DNA from 2 places in the Vibrio diabolicus genome. Region 1 is predicted to be linked to the other one. Evidence: predicted binding sites of a transcription regulator. Region 1 holds the regulator's gene; the other holds the start of a gene.
What was found. The regulator MetJ, encoded in region 1, represses methionine synthesis genes. The targets are predictions, from matches to a motif close to TTAGACNTNTANANGTCTAA.
Positions count from the first base shown of each region.

Region 1 (9,637 bases):
TCTTACTTATAGAAGATGCCGTGTACGCTGCTAACTCGCAGCATAAAGCGTTTTCCCACCTAAAAAACCGCAGTGTATTTGTGCTAGAGAGCGATATTCACGCTCGCGGTATTGCGAATCGTATCAGTCCATCACTGACGATCGTGAATTACTCAGGCTTCGTTGAGCTCACAGTTAAACAGGATAAATCGCTTACTTGGGATTGAACGTGATTTACTGTCGCTAAAGCTTTACGGATGAATTGTCCTAATTGAACAAAAAAGATCCGTATATTTCTTGACACACCTCTCACTGCTGCATAGAATTTTGCGTCCCTAACTGCAATGGTAGTTGGGGATAGATTTTTCACAAAGCTTACTTTCAAGTAAATCAGGAGCTAGTTAATGGCAACTATTAACCAGTTGGTACGTAAGCCTCGTGCAAAGCAAGTTGTTAAAAGCAACGTGCCTGCACTAGAAGCGTGCCCACAAAAACGTGGTGTATGTACTCGTGTTTACACTACTACACCTAAAAAACCTAACTCAGCACTTCGTAAAGTTTGTCGTGTACGTCTGACAAACGGCTTCGAAGTTACATCGTACATCGGCGGTGAAGGTCACAACCTTCAAGAGCACAGTGTTGTACTAATCCGTGGCGGTCGTGTAAAAGACCTTCCGGGTGTACGTTACCACACTGTTCGCGGTGCACTTGACTGTGCTGGCGTTAACGACCGTAAACAAGGTCGTTCTAAGTACGGTGTGAAGCGTCCTAAGTCTTAATGGATTCCGTTAAGTAAGGCCAAACACTAAATTATTTTTAATTTTTTGAAAAAACTGAAAAGTTTTGGATAAAACCTGAAGAAGACAACGGAGATAAATCCATGCCACGTCGTCGCGTCATTGGTCAGCGTAAGATCCTTCCAGATCCAAAATTCAAATCTGAATTGCTGGCAAAATTCGTTAACATCCTAATGGTTGACGGTAAAAAATCTACTGCAGAGAAAATCGTTTACACTGCACTAGATGCTATGGCTGAAAAGTCTGGTAAAGACCACTTAGCTATTTTTGAAGAAGCTCTTGAAAACGTACGCCCAGCGGTAGAGGTTAAATCTCGCCGTGTTGGTGGTTCAACTTACCAAGTACCTGTAGAAGTACGTCCGGTTCGCCGTAACGCACTTGCTATGCGTTGGTTGGTTGAAGCTGCGCGCAAGCGTGGTGAAAAATCTATGGCTCAACGCCTAGCAGCTGAAATGCTAGACGCGTCTGAGAACAAAGGTACTGCGGTTAAGAAACGTGAAGACGTTCACCGCATGGCTGACGCAAACAAAGCGTTCGCTCATTACCGCTGGTAATACCTTCTGTGCTGCGAGGTTCTCTCGCAGCACTTTTCTATACTCTAAGGTACACCTTAGTAAGAGGATACAATCGTGGCTCGTAAAACTCCTATTGAGCGCTACCGTAATATCGGTATCTGTGCTCACGTAGATGCAGGAAAAACAACCACAACTGAGCGTATTCTGTTCTACACTGGCCTTTCTCACAAAATCGGCGAAGTTCACGATGGTGCAGCAACCATGGACTGGATGGAGCAGGAGCAGGAACGTGGTATCACTATCACATCCGCTGCGACTACTACATTCTGGCGTGGTATGGAAGCACAGTTCCCTGAGCATCGCGTAAACATCATTGATACCCCTGGACACGTTGACTTTACTATCGAAGTAGAGCGTTCTCTTCGTGTACTTGATGGTGCTGTGGTTGTGTTCTGTGGCTCATCTGGTGTTGAACCTCAGTCTGAAACTGTATGGCGTCAAGCAGACAAATACCACGTTCCACGTTTGGTATTTGTAAACAAGATGGACCGTGCGGGCGCAGACTTCCTACGCGTTGTGGACCAAATTAAAAATCGTCTTGGTGCGAACCCTGTTCCAATCCAACTGAACGTTGGTGCGGAAGATGAGTTCAGAGGTGTCATCGACCTTATCAAGATGAAGATGATCAACTGGAATGAAGCCGATCAAGGCACTTCGTTTACTTACGAAGACATCCCAGCTGACATGATCGAACTTGCTGAAGAGTGGCGCAACCACATGGTTGAATCCGCTGCTGAAGCTAGCGAAGAGCTGATGGACAAGTACCTTGAAGAAGGTGAATTGACTGAAGCTGAGCTCAAACAAGCTCTACGTACTCGTACACTAAACAACGAAATCGTATTGGCCACTTGTGGTAGTGCGTTTAAGAACAAAGGTGTTCAAGCGGTACTAGATGCAGTGATCGAGTTCTTGCCATCGCCAGTTGACGTACCTGCAATTAAAGGTGTTGACGAAAGAGAAAATGAAGTTGAGCGTCACGCTGACGACAACGAACCATTCTCTGCGCTAGCATTTAAGATCGCGACTGACCCATTCGTGGGTACGCTAACGTTCATGCGTGTTTACTCTGGTGTAGTAAACTCCGGCGACGCTGTTTACAACTCTGTAAAAGAGAAGAAAGAGCGTTTTGGTCGTATCGTTCAGATGCATGCGAATAAGCGTGAAGAAGTAAAAGAAGTTCGCGCTGGTGATATCGCTGCTGCTATCGGTCTGAAAGACGTAACAACAGGTGACACACTGTGTGATCAGAACCACAAAGTGATTCTAGAGCGCATGGAGTTCCCTGAACCAGTTATTCAGATTGCTGTAGAACCTCGTTCTAAGGCAGACCAAGAGAAAATGGCTATCGCGCTAGGTAAACTGGCTGCGGAAGATCCATCATTCCGCGTGGAAACGGACGACGAATCAGGTCAGACTCTGATCTCAGGTATGGGTGAACTTCACCTAGACATTATCGTTGATCGTATGAAGCGTGAATTCAGCGTTGATTGTAACGTTGGTAAACCTCAGGTTGCTTACCGTGAAACCATTCGTGGTAAAGCGGAAGTTGAAGGTAAGTTTGTTCGTCAATCAGGTGGTCGTGGTCAATACGGTCATGTGTGGGTCAAACTTGAGCCTTCTGAACCTGGCGAAGGTTTCGTATTCGTAGACGAAATCGTGGGTGGTGTGATTCCTAAGGAATACATCAGTTCGGTATCGAAAGGTATCGAGGAACAAATGAATAGTGGTGTTCTAGCGGGTTACCCTGTACTAGATATTAAAGCTACACTATTTGATGGTTCTTACCACGATGTAGACTCAAGCGAGATGGCGTTTAAGATCGCTGGCTCGATGGCATTCAAGAAAGGTGCACTAGAAGCACAACCTGTGATTCTAGAACCAATGATGAATGTCGAAGTAACCACTCCGGAAGACTGGATGGGTGACGTTGTTGGTGACCTAAACCGTCGTCGCGGTATCATTGAAGGCATGGACGAAGGTGTGGCTGGTCTTAAGATCATCCGTGCTCAAGTACCACTATCTGAAATGTTCGGTTACGCAACTGATCTACGTTCTGCAACTCAAGGCCGTGCGTCTTACTCTATGGAGTTTCACGAGTACGCTGAAGTGCCGAAAAACTTCGCAGATAAAATTATTGCAGAGCGTGGTTACTAATTGACGATTGAACTACAAAAAGTTTACGACTTTTTGCGAGATCAGGGCGTCCAAATATTGCGCTAACGGGCGTTGGCGCATAAAATAACAATTTCTGGCGCGTCGTCGATCAATAATGATCACGACGAATCATAACTAGGAAGGAACACGATCGTGTCTAAAGAAAAATTTGAACGTACGAAACCGCACGTTAACGTTGGTACTATCGGCCACGTTGACCACGGTAAAACAACTCTAACTGCAGCTATCTGTACTACTCTTGCTAAAGTTTACGGCGGTGTAGCTAAAGACTTCGCATCTATCGATAACGCTCCAGAAGAGCGTGAGCGCGGTATCACAATCGCAACTTCTCACGTTGAGTACGACACTCCAACTCGTCACTACGCACACGTTGACTGTCCAGGACACGCGGACTACGTTAAAAACATGATCACTGGTGCTGCACAGATGGACGGTGGTATCCTAGTTGTTGCTGCGACAGATGGCCCAATGCCACAAACTCGTGAGCACATCCTACTAGGCCGTCAGGTTGGTATCCCATACATCATCGTATTCATGAACAAATGTGACATGGTTGACGATGAAGAGCTACTAGAACTAGTAGAAATGGAAGTTCGTGAACTTCTATCTGAATACGATTTCCCAGGTGATGACCTACCAGTTATCCAAGGTTCTGCACTAGGCGCACTAAACGGCGAAGAGCAGTGGGAAGCGAAAATCGTTGAACTAGCGGAAGCTCTAGATACTTACATCCCTGAGCCAGAGCGTGCGGTAGATCAGCCATTCCTAATGCCTATCGAAGACGTATTCTCAATCCAAGGTCGTGGTACAGTAGTAACTGGCCGTATCGAGCGTGGTATCCTAACTGTAGGTGACGAAGTTGCTATCGTAGGTATCAAAGACACTACTACAACTACATGTACTGGTGTTGAGATGTTCCGTAAGCTTCTAGACGAAGGCCGTGCAGGTGAGAACGTTGGTGCACTTCTACGTGGTACTAAGCGTGACGAAGTTGAACGTGGTCAAGTACTAGCGAAGCCTGGTTCAATCACTCCACACACTAAGTTCGAATCAGAAGTATACGTACTGTCTAAAGATGAAGGTGGTCGTCACACTCCATTCTTCAAAGGCTACCGTCCACAGTTCTACTTCCGTACAACTGACGTAACTGGTGACATCCAGCTACCAGAAGGCGTAGAAATGGTAATGCCAGGTGACAACGTACAGATGACTGTTGAGCTAATCGCACCAATCGCAATGGACGAAGGTCTACGTTTCGCGATCCGTGAAGGTGGCCGTACAGTAGGTGCTGGTGTTGTTGCTAAGATCTTCGACTAATTCATAACGAATTAAACGAAATCTTGCACTCTTCTTCTTTATGAAGAAAGCGCATCGAGAAAGGGAAGCTTAGGCTTCCCTTTTTTATATCTAAATTATATTTGGTTATAAGTGTTCGTAGGAAATACGTTAATTTTTTAATTTAAAAACAGAATATTACCGGCTCTATTTTTCAACACCTTTGGTCGTAACACCTAACTCTCTGATCTTGGCCTACTGTCACCAAATCTATATAACAAAATATTCTGAACAGACCCATCAATGCGACTGGTAACAAGAACTATTCTTGTTTATATTGGTTGCCACAGGTTAATTTAATAGGTTTTTGAGTATGTACGTTTGTCTTTGCCATGGGGTCTCCGACAAGAAAATTAGGAAGTTGGCGATAGATGAAGGCGTAACGGATATTAAAGGAATCAAAAAATGCACAGCATTGGGTAGCCAATGTGGTAAGTGCATCAGGCAGGCCAAGGATATTTTAGCGGAAACCAGTTACACGGTATTCAAACAAGCTAGCTAATTACTGTGAGCATGCAGTAATTAAGTAATTATTTGCCTAGCGTTTTGACACCTTCTCATTTGCTTCTACATTTAAATGAAGCTAAAGAAGAGGTTTTTGTCATGAAAGGCGATCCAATCATCATCCAACATCTCAATAAAGTGCTCGGAAATGAGCTCATCGCTATTAATCAGTATTTTCTTCATGCTCGAATGTATAAGGACTGGGGGTTAAAGCACCTAGCAGATAAGGAATATCACGAATCTATCGATGAGATGAAACATGCCGATCATCTGATTGAGCGTATTTTGTTTCTGGAGGGCTTACCGAATCTACAAGATTTAGGCAAGTTGATGATAGGTGAAGACACTAAAGAAATGCTCGAGTGTGACTTAAAGCTTGAAATGGCCGCTATTCCAGATTTAAAAGATGCGATTGCCTATGCTGAAGACATTCGAGACTATGTGTCTCGCGATCTGTTTCAAGATATTCTTGAAGATGAAGAAGAGCATGTTGATTGGCTAGAGACGCAACTTGGCTTGATTGAAATGTCTGGCATTGAGAACTACCTCCAAGCGCAATACGTAGACGAAGAGTAATAACGTCCAGGATTTTGCGTACTTCAATTGTAAGAAGAAAAGAGCACCTGACTCGAAAATCAGGTGCTTATCCCCGCTATCTGGTCTAATCTCTTTTATTATCGGCTTTTTAAGGATATTGCTCGCAATCTTGCCTATGAAGTTTGATTTCTATCCGATAGAATTTATGCCCCCTTACCTAAAAATAAAAAAGAGAAACGTCCATGTCTGAAGACAATCGCCAAGCAGCCACTCCAGAAGAAGAACATCGCCAAAAAGCATTGGATTACCATGCTTATCCAACTCCAGGGAAGATTGCTGTCGAATTAACAAAGCCTGCGGAAACGGCGGGTGATCTTGCCCTTGCTTACAGCCCAGGTGTTGCAGAACCAGTGCGTGAAATCGCACAAAACCCTGATAACGTGTACAAGTACACAGCGAAAGGCAACATGGTTGCTGTTATTTCTAACGGTACCGCTATTTTAGGTCTAGGTAACCTAGGTCCACTTGCATCTAAGCCAGTAATGGAAGGTAAAGCGTTACTGTTTAAACGTTTTGCAGGTCTTGACTCGATTGATATTGAAGTTAAGCATCGCACGATCGATGAATTTGTTGATACTGTTGCAAGCATTGCAGACACCTTTGGTGGTATCAACCTTGAAGATATTAAAGCACCAGATTGCTTTGAGATTGAAAAGCGTTTAATTGAGCGTTGTGATGTACCAGTATTCCACGATGATCAGCACGGTACTGCGATTGTAACGGCGGCAGGCATGCTGAACGCGATCGAACTTCAAGGTAAGAAGCTTGAAGACTCAACGATCGTTTGTCTTGGCGCTGGCGCTGCAGCCGTTGCGTGTATGGAGCTGCTGATTAAATGTGGTGCAATGCGCGAAAAAATTTACATGCTGGATCGTAAAGGTGTGATCCACACTCGTCGTGATGATCTTAATGAATACAAGCAGCTATTCGCAAACAACACGGACAAACGCACATTAGAAGACGTGATTGAAGGCGCGGATCTGTTCCTAGGTGTATCTGGTCCAAACCTATTGCCAGCGGAAGCGTTGAAGCTGATGGCAGATAAGCCAATCGTATTTGCATGTTCGAATCCAGATCCTGAAATTAAGCCGGAACTTGCCCACGCTGTTCGTGATGATTTGATCATGGGGACTGGCCGTAGTGATTACCCGAACCAAGTAAACAACGTATTGTGTTTCCCATTCATCTTCCGTGGTGCTCTTGATGTGCGCGCAAGTGAAATCAATGATGAAATGAAACTTGCAGCCGTTGAGGCGATTCGTGAGCTAGCAAAAGAGCCTGTACCTGAAACTGTATTGAAGGCCGCAGGCGTCGATAAGCTTGAGTTTGGTGCAGACTACATCATTCCAAAACCAATGGACTCACGTTTACTGCCACGTGTTGCAAAAGCTGTGGCTCAGGCGGCAGTTGATTCAGGTGTTGCTCGTATCGAGATGCCTGAAAACTACATGGCAGAGTAATATATCTATTAGATGTGATGTACAGAAAATGGGACGCAATCGCGTCCCATTTTTTATATCATTCTTTTGGCTCGAGATAAGAATTGCTATCTGAAGCCTCCAGTCTCGCTTTTTACTCTTCGTCAAACGACTCAAATTCGATGCCCATTTCCGTCATCAGTGCTTTTACTTCTGTTGGAATATCATCTGGACGGTCTTTACGAAGGTCTTCATCTGTTGGAAGTGGCTGACCTGTGTACGCGTGCAAAAATGCTTCGCATAGTAATTCACTATTGGTTGCATGGCGTAAGTTATTGATCTGACGGCGAGTACGCTCATCAGTTAGCACTTTTAAAACTTTTAGCGGGATAGAGACGGTAATTTTTTTTACTTGTTCGCTTTTTTTGCCGTGCTCTGCATATGGGCTAATGTATTCGCCATTCCAGTCAGCCATTGCACACCTTCATTTATGTAATCGGTTAAAAATAATTTAGGTGCTGATTTTAGCTGCATTTACCGCCATAAGCAAAGACATATAGACGTCTAGAAGTGTTGACGTCTCATTTTTTGACGAGTAAAGTGAACAGAACAGCAAAGGAAGCGTGTTGATCACTTTATTTTACTCATTAGATATAGCGCATTCCTATTTAGAAGTCATTACCCGTGAAAGGATACACCCATGAGCTCTCGCAAACCTGCGACCATTGCAGTACGCACTGGTATTGAATCAGACAGCCAATATCACGCTGTCGTTCCACCTATTTATCTTTCCACTAACTATGGTTTTCCTGCTTTTGGTGAAGTACCTAAGTATGATTACACGCGATCTGGAAATCCAAACCGCGGACTGTTGGAAAGTGCGTTATCTGAACTCGAGTCTGGAAAAGGAGCGGTTGTCACGAATTGCGGTACGTCGGCATTAAATTTATGGGTGTCCGCTTTTCTTGGCCCTGATGATCTCATTATTGCTCCTCACGATTGTTATGGCGGCACCTATCGTCTTTTTAATACCCGAGCCAACAAAGGTGATTTTAAGGTTCAGTTTGTCGATCAATCAGACGAGCAAGCTTTGGATGCAGCATTAGCACAAAAACCAAAACTCATCTTGTTAGAAACCCCATCAAACCCTCTGGTTCGCGTGGTGGATATTTCTGAGACTTGTGAAAAAGCGAAGCGAGTTGGGGCATTGGTCGCGGTGGACAATACCTTTTTGACACCCGTGTACCAAAAGCCTTTGGACTTGGGCGCAGATTTCGTCATTCACTCCACAACGAAGTATATCAACGGTCATTCAGACGTGATTGGTGGCGTGATCATCACCAAAACAGAAGCGCATGCAGAAGAGCTTGCATGGTGGGGCAATTGTATTGGCGCAACGGGCACACCTTTCGATAGTTACATGACACTGCGAGGTATTCGTACACTTGGTGCTCGCATGCGAGTGCATGAAGAGAGTTCACAGCAGGTACTGGCTTATCTCCAGAAGCAAGCGTTAGTTAAAACCATTTATCATCCAAGCCTGCCGGAGCACCCGGGTCATGACATTGCTAAAAAGCAGCAAACTGGTTTTGGCTCTATGCTGAGCTTTGAGTTTGCCGGTTCGTTTGAGCAGTTAAAAGTGTTCGTTAAAGAGCTCCAACTGTTTTCATTGGCTGAGTCATTAGGTGGAGTTGAAAGCTTGATTTGTCATCCGGCATCCATGACGCATCGCGCTATGGGAGAGGAAGCACTTGCAGAAGCGGGGGTGTCGCATCAACTATTGCGTTTGTCTGTCGGCTTGGAAGATGCACAAGATCTCATCACAGATTTAGAGCAAGCATTCGCTAAAGCTGCCCAACAATAGGAGACGATAATAATGACTTTACAACGTCAGCTGCATAAGTTTGGTGGCAGTAGCTTAGCAAACCCAGAATGCTATTTACGCGTTGTGGATATTCTTAAGGAGTATTCGACGGAAAATGATCTTGTGGTCGTCTCGGCGGCAGGAAAAACCACTAACCGCTTGATTGAGTTCCAGGAAGGGCTAGACAAAGATGGCCGAATCGCGCATGAAGCACTTCAAAGCCTAAGGCAGTTCCAAACGGAGCTAATAGAAAACTTGTTGGAAAATGAAGTACAAGAAGAACTATTAGCGTTACTGCATGATGAGTTCAGTACCTTATCTGAGCTGACAGCACCACTCACTGGCGCGCAAAAAGCCGCGGTACTAGGACACGGAGAAGTTTGGTCTGCTCGC
Region 1 covers NZ_CP042451.1:331,891-341,527, forward strand. The annotation lists gene tusB (sulfurtransferase complex subunit TusB) at 1-206, shown strand, start outside; gene rpsL (30S ribosomal protein S12) at 384-758, shown strand; gene rpsG (30S ribosomal protein S7) at 860-1,330, shown strand; gene fusA (elongation factor G) at 1,406-3,505, shown strand; gene tuf (elongation factor Tu) at 3,659-4,843, shown strand; gene FR741_RS01655 ((2Fe-2S)-binding protein) at 5,175-5,363, shown strand; gene bfr (bacterioferritin) at 5,465-5,941, shown strand; gene FR741_RS01665 (malic enzyme-like NAD(P)-binding protein) at 6,145-7,422, shown strand; gene metJ (met regulon transcriptional regulator MetJ) at 7,535-7,855, opposite strand; gene FR741_RS01675 (O-succinylhomoserine (thiol)-lyase) at 8,081-9,244, shown strand; gene FR741_RS01680 (bifunctional aspartate kinase/homoserine dehydrogenase II) at 9,257-9,637, shown strand, end outside.

Region 2 (9,637 bases), 900 kb from region 1:
ATTCTCTCTGGCGGCTTAATCGCGAGTCGAGAAACAGAGCAATACTGCTTGTACTCAAGTCCTTTCTAGGTTGCTTGAGTATAAGGCACTCACGTTTTGGATCGCGCTCACTTTAAATTCACATGATTACGTCTACGCTTGTTTATATACCTTGTCGAAGAGGAGAGTCGCGATGGATTTAAGCAATGTAGGTAATTTGGACAGCATTATTTTGCTAGGTATCGTCAATGAAAAGCTACGTTTAGAGTGCGACAGTTTTGACGAGTTAGTATCGGTGTATGAAATGGATGTAGAGTCCGTAGTAGGCAAGCTTGATATGCTTGGTTATCAGTACGATCCATTGACCAACCAATTTAAAGCATATCAACGCTAAACCTTCTTAATCCATATCCCTAAGCCATCTTGATTCCGTCAAGGTGGCTTTTACATTGTAGCCTTGCGGTTGCGAAAAAGGCTTGTAAGTAACGTTTATCTTTCTCTGAGTGACGCGTTGCAGCAAATAAGCGACGCCATAAGCCTTGGCCAAAAGGTTTACTGGCAATAAGGCCTTGGCGAGAAAATTCAGAAATCGCCCAATTTGGCAGTGCTGCAACCCCTAATCCAGCGGAGACCATTTGCACTAACATCAGAGTATTGTCGGCTTGCTTCCATTTGGCGGGTTCTACCCCCGCTGGCTGCAAGAAGTGTTTTACGACGTCTAGCCTTTGTTTTTGAACCGGATAAGAGAGCATGGTTTGATCTGCGAGATCTTGCGGATTAATAACTTCTTTTTCCGCCAGTGGGTGGTTGGTCGCGGTAATTAAGCGCATTTCAAAGTCGAACAAAGGTTCATAATGTACTTCAGAACGAGGTTGAATATCTGACGTGATAACGAGATCTAACTCGCCAGCCAACAATGCGGGTAGGGGCTCAAACCCAAAGCCGGACGAAAAATCCAACGTGACGCTTGGCCACGCTAATTGATATTCCCTTAGAGCAGGCATGAGCCATTGGAAACATGAGTGACATTCAATCGCCATATGCAACCGACCATTGACGTCTTCTTTCAAGCTTGCCAAATCATTTTCTGCTCTTGCGAGTTTGGGAAGAATATCTTCTGCAAGACGCAATAGGATTTCTCCCTCTGAAGTGAACTTCACCGGACGAGTTTTTCTAAGGAATAATTGTCCCCCAATCCGTGCCTCTAAATCTTTGATCTGGTGAGACAAGGCCGATTGAGTGAGATGCAACGCGGTCGCGGTCGCGGTTAGAGAGCCGGTGTCTCGAAGCGAAGTGAGTGTCCGCAAATGTTTTAGCTCTATCATGAATTCCTTTCATCCTTTGTTGCTCGCTATGAACAGAATAGCAATCGTATAAATAACTTAACGACAAAAAATGGATATGTAAACGTCTAGACGTCTATTTGTTGTGTTTATTTGCGAATCATGTCTCCTCATGATGAATTTTTTTAATAAACAAGTTGAATAAATGGACGTTGTTCAAACCGCAGATGAGAGCGATAGTTTAGCCATCCAGACATCTTTTATGACGAAAGATACTCTGACCCAAACAAATTGAACAAGATTGAAAAAGGAATAGGGACATGGCTACAACAACGCACGTACTAGGTTATCCACGCATCGGTGAAAAACGAGAATTAAAATTCGCTCAGGAAAAATACTGGCGCGGAGAAATTGGTCAAGCAGAGCTTAAAAAGGTTGGGGAAGATCTGCGCGCTAAAAACTGGCAAACGCAAACAGATGCTGGCTTGAGTTTTACCACCGCTGGCGATTTTGCTTGGTACGATCATGTACTGACGACCACGTTGTTACTGGGTCACGTGCCAAAACGTCACGCAGACGGTTTCCCTGATTTGGATACGCTATTCAAAGTGGGTCGCGGTCAATCTCAAGCGGGTTGCGGCTGTGCGGGCGCTGCAGCATCGGATATGACTAAATGGTTCAACACAAACTACCACTACATCGTACCTGAATTTAGCAAGGACGATACATTTGAAGTGAGCTGGCCTCAACTGTTTGAAGAAGTCAACGAAGCAACCCAAGCTGGGCATAAAGTGAAGCCAGTTTTGCTTGGCCCAGTCAGTTATCTTTACTTAGGTAAAGAGGTAGAAGAAGGATTCGATCGCCTGACGCTACTGCCACGATTGCTTACGGCTTACCAAGCTATTTTGGCAAAGCTCGCGAGTCAAGGTGTTGAGTGGGTTCAGATTGATGAGCCAATTTTGTCACTAGAGCTTGAAAGTCAGTGGGCTGATGCGTTCAAGCTAGCGTACCAAGTGATTCGAAGCGATGTAAAAGTGCTGCTAACGACGTACTTTGACTCTATAAGCGATACGCTAGACAAAATTGTAAAGCTACCAGTGGATGGTTTACATATCGATTTATCTGCCGCGCCTCAGCAGCTTGACGACGTGGTTGCCAAACTACCGGAGGGTTGGGTGCTGTCTGCTGGCGTGGTCAACGGTCGTAACGTGTGGCGCTCGGATTTGAGTGCGCAACTTGAACGTCTACAGCCAGTAAAAGAAAAACTGGGCGACAACCTTTGGGTTGCGAGCTCATGCTCTTTGCTACATAGCCCGGTTGATCTGGAACTGGAAACAGAACTCAGTGAGGAAGTGAAAAGCTGGTTTGCGTTCGCAAAACAAAAAGTAACAGAAGTCGCCTTGCTTGGCCACGCACTCGATGGTGATCAAGATGCGATTCTCGCTTGTGATACCTACAGCCAGCCAATCAAAGCACGTAAAACGGCAACGCATGTGAATAAGCCACAAGTTCAAGCACGTTTAAACAGTATTACTGCGTCACTTGCCGAGCGCAGCGCACCTTACGCGGAGCGTGCTGCGCATCAAGCTGAAGTATTGGGCTTGCCTCTGTTGCCAACCACGACAATCGGTTCTTTCCCTCAAACGGGTGAAATTCGTGTTCAGCGCAGCGCTTATCGCACTGGCCAGTTATCTGAGTCCGACTATATCCAAGCACTAAAAGGACACATTGCGGATGCCGTAAAACGCCAAGAAGCCCTTGACCTAGATGTGCTTGTGCATGGTGAAGCTGAGCGTAACGACATGGTAGAATACTTCGCGGAGAACTTGGCGGGCTTCCAAACGACGAAATTTGGTTGGGTACAGAGTTATGGCTCTCGCTGTGTGAAACCAGCCATTGTGGTTGCCGACATTGAGCGTGAAAAGCCGATTACGGTGGAATGGTCGACGTACGCACAATCGCTAACCAGCAAGCAGATGAAAGGTATGCTGACGGGCCCGGTAACGATTTTATGTTGGACATTCCCGCGTGAAGACATCACACGTCAAGAAATCGCCCAGCAACTGGCACTGGCACTGCGTGATGAGGTTTCTGATCTGCAAGATGCAGGCATCAATATCATTCAAATCGATGAGCCTGCGATTCGTGAAGGTCTGCCGTTGAAAAAGCGCGATCACAAAGCGTATTTAGAATGGGCGGTGGATGTATTTAAGATCTCGGCAGCGAGTGCAAAACCAGAGACTCAGATTCACACTCACATGTGTTACAGCGAGTTCAATGAAATCATTGATTCAGTCGCGGCGCTCGATGCAGATGTGATTACCATTGAAACATCACGCTCAAATATGGAACTGCTTAAAGCGTTTGAAGAGTTCAATTACCCGAATGAAATCGGTCCAGGTGTTTATGACATTCACTCACCAAACATTCCGACGGAAGAGTGGATTGAAGGCCTAATAAAGAAAGCGGCAGAAAAAATTCCGGTACAACGTTTGTGGGTGAACCCAGACTGTGGTCTGAAAACACGTAACTGGGCAGAGACGGAATCGGCATTGGCGAACCTCGTGTCAGCGGCGAAGAAACTTCGTGCTGAGCTGGCGTAAGGCACCTTTTTTAGCAAATAAAAACGGAGACCGTTGTCTCCGTTTTTCTATTCTTAGCCGTTCATTTTCGTCGTTATACTATCCCGCAATAGCGGATGAATTGCTCGTATCGAAAAAAAACGCACTCACTGTGGCTATTTCATTTGAGTACAAGTTTGCGCGGAAACCAACTCATCTGCCATCAACTGACCGCGAGAGTTACGCACTTTAATACGGTACATTAAGCCCATATCAATTTGCTTACGAACTTCCGGGTTATTGCAATAGGTGTAGATACTGGTATTCAGTACTTGATTTAACGGCTTTGCACCGAGTGCGTCATCGTTATAAATCATCATCATCTCAACAACATTTTTGTTGGATGAGACACGCATTATCTGCAGTGGACCGTATTCCAAAGGGAGACCTGCGGACAAGACTCCCGCTCGGTTTGATGCCAATAGCTCAAGCTGGCGTTGATTATCATCGGTAGATGAACAGCCCGCTAACGCACCAAATGCCAAGAAAAGACACAGTAATTTTTTCATAAATTAAAACACTTTTTTGAACGGTTTCACGATTACATTATCGTAAACACCAGCCGCTACGTAAGGATCGGCTTCTGCCCACGCTTTAGCGTCTTCTAGAGAGGCGAACTCAGCGATGACAGTCGAGCCCGTAAATCCAGCTTCTCCTGGGTTGTCAGAGTCTATCGCAGGCATAGGGCCAGCAGTAAGAAGGCGACCTTCGTCTTGAAGCTTTTGTAAGCGCTCCAAGTGTTGCGGGCGAACGCTCATGCGTTTTTCCAGCGAGTTCTCGACGTCCTGAGAAAAGATGACATACCACATAGCATAGTTCCTTAATTGGTAGGGTAAAGTGTTAATTTAACGCCTTTTTTGTGTCTCTCACAAGTGAACAACAGAAAATGTGAGATCCTTTCTAACAGTTAGCGCTGTAGGTTGACTAATTCTGAACCGGGCGTGGTTTGCCTTCACTGTCAATGGCTACGTAGTTGAAAGTCGCATCACAAACCATGAAGCGCTCGCCGACACCGTGTGCTTTTACCGGCTTGACCCATACTTCCAGATCGACACTCATTGAGGTGCGACCAATCTTAGTGCATTCGCCATAGCAGCAAACGACATCGCCAACACCTACAGGCTTCTTGAAGGTAATGCTTGACACTGAAACGGTAACAACGCGACCAGAAGAGATCTCTTTGGCCAGAATCGCACCTGCTAGGTCGAGCTGAGACATAATCCAACCACCAAAAATATCGCCATTGGCATTAGTATCGGCAGGCATTGCAAGGGTACGAAGCAGCAGTTGACCTCTCGGAGAGCTAATTTCTTGACTCATTGTGACATCCTAAATCTTAAAGGCGCTCAAACTAAGCGCCAACATAGTAAATACCTAGAACCAAAGGTCCTTAAAAAAACCGCAGACACCGGACCAGAGAAAGTTGGTTTACAGCAGCAAGAATGGTCTGATTCCGGTATGCCGTTTGATCGGTTTAGTGATACATGGAGCAAAACAGCGACCCGAAGGTCGCTGCAAAGTGCGCGGATTATAGCAAAACTGAGTTTTTAATCATCAGTCGACACATCGGATGAGTTATTTTTTTGTTCTTTTGGCATGTGTTTGTAAATGTAGAAGCCAGTCGCAATCATGTAGGCAAATGTCGCAATCAACATTCCGAATACTTTGAAGTTGACCCAAACATCCAGTGGTAGCTCGTAAGCGATATAAATGTTCAGACCAGCAAAGAATGAGAAGAAGCCGACCCAAGCCCAGTTGATCTTCGCCCAAATAGCATCAGGTAGCGAAATTTCTTTGCCCAACATGCCTTTAATGGCTGATTTCCCCATTGCGTGACTCGCTGCTAAACCGATAGCTAGAATCACATAAATGATGGTGACTTTCCATTTTATGAAATTGTCGTCGTGGAAGAAAAGGGTCATGCTGCCAAATATCGTCACGATAACGAACGTAATTAGCTGCATTTTCTCGACTTTTTTATACAGAGCATAGGTGACGACAAGCTGAATTGCCGTTGCAACGATCAGCGCTCCTGTTGCTGCGTAGATGTCGTACATCTTGTACAAAGCGAAGAAGACGATGAGTGGGATAAAATCTAGGATTTGCTTCATGGTGGCAAAATCTACCTAATTAGTGAATTGAAGACAGTCTAACGGAATCTGACAAGATGTGAATACCGTCAAGGTTAGAGGTAAGAGAAGTAATCCCCTGACTGAATGATACAACAAGCAACATTTCGCAAAGATGAAGTAGTAAATCGAAGGCATAAAAATTGCCGCGATAAAGCGGCAATTGAGTTGATAGAATTTAAGATTTAAGCAACACGTTGATATTGAGAAATAAGCGTTTTGACATCTTCTAAATAGCCTTCACGTAACAGGTTATCAACGGTTGCTTCAAGCTCTTCGAGAGACATCGTAAAGCAAGTGGATTTGCCGGTCATTAGGCTCAAATACTGATGGTATTCTTCTTCTGTATAGTGGCCTAAGCGATCGAGTAGTAGTGCTTTGATTCCATGATGAATCAAGCCGTAGTATGTGTGTCGATGAAGTAACATGGCGATCTCCTTATCAAGCTCATCCGCTAACCATTTGCAGCTTGCTTGACCCTCTGGATAATTCGATTTACTTCAGTAATGCACATCTAGTGCCAGTTTTATCTTCGCAAATTAGAAAGTGTTGGAAGTAGCAAAACTCTCATGTTGCAACCAGCGCTTGATGACGGTTTGGAGCGCATTTAACGTGGTTGGCTTTTCAAGTCTGTCATCCATGAGTTTCGCAATGAGCTCCAGCTCTTTGGCTCCAGACTCTCCAGATAGTGCGATGATCGGAACGGAAGACGCAATTTGCTTAATTCGTTGGCTTGCGTCAAATCCATTCATCACTGGCATCTGTACATCCATAAGCACCAAATCAATCTTGTGCGACTGAAATAGCTCCACCGCAGAAGCGCCATTATTTGCTTGTAAGCTGTTGACTCCCAGCCTTTTTAAGTACATTTGAACCAAAGTACGCTGCACCTCTTTGTCATCAACAATGAGCACTGTTGGTGCATCGTTACTTACTTGTACGTGTTGGTCTGTGCGAGGTTCAGAATGTGGTGCATTTACTTTCCAGCCATTGAAGTCCGGTGTTCTCAACGTCTCTGGTTTGGGTGCGTTTGGGACGACCGGGAAGTACAAGTAGAACTCAGTAAATTCGCCCAATTCAGACTGGCACTCAATTCGTCCGCCAAAAGAGCGCATAACGCGTTGACAGTAGCCCAAGCCAAGGCCGCTGCCGCCACTTTTTTGATACGAGAAGAAGTCGTCAAATATCTTGTGTAAGATACTGCTATCTATGCCAGGGCCACTATCTCGGAAGACCAGAATGTTTTCGTAGGCCCCCGTTTGGCTGCGAATCTCAATTTGACTATCGGGATAAGAATCAAAATAGTAGATAGCATTGCGAATCAAATTGAAAATGACAAAGTTAAACAGAGTTTCGTTTAATTTCGCGACAAAATCGTGCTCTTGGGGCAGATTGATCCTTTCAATTATTTGATCGTTTTCAAAGCCATAACGGCTGACCGCTTGATCGACAGCTTTATGTATAGACGTAATAGTTAAGGGTTCGTGCTCAGGTGAGCTGTCGCTTACTTCTCGCAAAATAATGTCGATAAGTTGGCGACCACGCTGAATCGCTGCTTCTCCTTTATCAATCTCACTCTTTAACGTCTCAAGTGAAGCGTTTGATTCGATATGCTGTTTTAAAGCTTCAAATCGTAATTGCACTTGAGCGAGAGGGTTACGCATTTCATGCGCAATAGAGTTAGCGAGCGCACGGCTTTGGCGTACTTTTCTATCGGCCTCGATAGTGCTCTGGATGCGAACTAATAAGGTTTGCAATGCTGAAATTTCTTCATTAGAAAACAGCTTATTATCCATTTTGTGTGAAGAAATCAGTAAGTGCGTAACGGACTTTCCACGACCAAAAAGAGGCATTACGAGCGCCGTATTGCTGGATCGCATACGTTCGTAGAGCTTGCGCATTGAGCCTTTAGACGAGGAGGCATAATCAATTTCTTCAGACAGTTCATCAAGCACGAGAACAGACTTGCTTGACGGCAGATAATCTTCATAAAACGTTTCGGTGTAACTGCTGGTGACGAGCTGCAATTTATTATTTGGTATATTCAGTAACGCTGCTAACTGGCGCATTGCATCATCTATTGAGCGTTTAAATTCCTCTTCTAATCCAAGAATTTGTTGAACGGGTGTATGTCGTTTCCCATAAATAAAATAGGACGCGAAACGACTGACGCGTTTGTAAAGCAAGTGCCAAGTGATACCGATGAGTGCGCATAAAGGTACCGCTACAAGCCATTGGTTATCTTCTGAGATAGGAATAAATATTGCGCCCAGCGGGAGGACGAAAATGGCACAGACAAACAGCGCGCTAACGGTTAAGTATGTGAGGTATTTAGCGCTATAAAAGCGAGAGGTAAGCAGGGCATAGCCTACAAACAACATTTCACTAATTGAAAGTGCTGGTGGTAACCAGGTTAAGGAAAAGTCACCAAGGAAGTAAGTCATTCCAAGGTGTATCACTGCAGTTGATAACATGAAGACCAAAATGCCGGCGATCATATAGTTACTTTTTGCCAGCGTGAGTTTGCTGCTGTTCGCTCGCATGGTAATCAAGTTCAGCAGGGTTAATACCACAAATGTCAGCAAACTAATAAAGAAATATGAGGTATGGGGACCAAACTCGATCACGAACTGGCTTGGACCGCTAATGGTGACATTTTCGACAGTAAGGTTTGGTACTAAGTTGATGTAAAGCGAGTACGTTGCTAGTGCCACAAAGATGATTTTTTGCCAGGCTTTGACCGCAGTTTTTTTGATATCAGCCGCTAGCTGGCAAGAAAAATAGAACGCGAATGCAAAGGCAAAGAATGACGCCAAGTTCGCCAACTTAGCCATAAAAATACCGCCAGCGGAGCCCAACTCCGGCAATAAATCGGTATGGAAGTATGCATTGCTGCTGATCCAAACGATGATGCAACTAGAATAAGCAATGTACGGCGCATGATGCGAGCCTAAAATCGTTTCACTCTTCTGTTTTAGGCGATAGCAGTAATATAACAACCAAGCGAATACCACCAGTACAGTAGCGTATAGCGTCATTGCTTTTGGATAAAAAAGGCCGTGAAGATGAATATCAAGCATGTTCATTCACCTTTTCATCAATTCTTTTTGTTCGTACGCGGTGTTTGTAGTCGCGAAACTGTATGTCTTGAAATGCTTCAACCATCATACCTAAATTCCAGAAACCGCGGTATGTCTTGGTACCGTCACCGTTAATGTCGCGGTATCCTGAGTGAAAGTAGGCCTCTAAATCAATAGATTGATAGAAATTTAACATAAATATTTGTTCAATAATGGTAAAGCTGAGCTTATAGCCTGCTTTATATAGCTCACTCATCAATGCTTTTTGTGCCAAATACAAAAAGTACAGTTTTTGTTGGATGTTGCCACCCACTGTCAGACGCAGCACTTCGCAAACCGCTTCAGTGTTTTTCAAGTGAGATTGGAACTGTGCATCAAATTCAATAAGAGTCCGTTGGCGAGTTAGAGCGTTACCTCCCCAAAGGCCTAATTGATTAAGAGTAATGTAGCCATAATCAGGAAGGCAAAACTGCCATTGCTCACTACTAAATGGTAATGAATAGCTGAGCCAGGTATTTCTTTGGTGCCAGTTTTGCACCAAAGCG
Region 2 covers NZ_CP042451.1:1,230,656-1,240,292, forward strand. The annotation lists gene FR741_RS05745 (hypothetical protein) at 1-19, shown strand, start outside; gene FR741_RS05750 (DUF4250 domain-containing protein) at 173-373, shown strand; gene metR (HTH-type transcriptional regulator MetR) at 393-1,304, opposite strand; gene metE (5-methyltetrahydropteroyltriglutamate--homocysteine S-methyltransferase) at 1,583-3,865, shown strand; gene gspS2 (GspS/AspS pilotin family protein) at 4,000-4,392, opposite strand; gene FR741_RS05770 (YciI family protein) at 4,396-4,692, opposite strand; gene yciA (acyl-CoA thioester hydrolase YciA) at 4,808-5,203, opposite strand; gene FR741_RS05780 (septation protein A) at 5,431-5,994, opposite strand; gene FR741_RS05785 (hypothetical protein) at 6,198-6,440, opposite strand; gene luxN (quorum-sensing autoinducer 1 sensor kinase/phosphatase LuxN) at 6,552-9,092, opposite strand; gene FR741_RS05795 (acyl-homoserine-lactone synthase) at 9,085-9,637, opposite strand, start outside.
Region 2: metE (5-methyltetrahydropteroyltriglutamate--homocysteine S-methyltransferase) is a predicted target of MetJ. The motif match lies at 1,383-1,402, and genes of this name have one in related genera.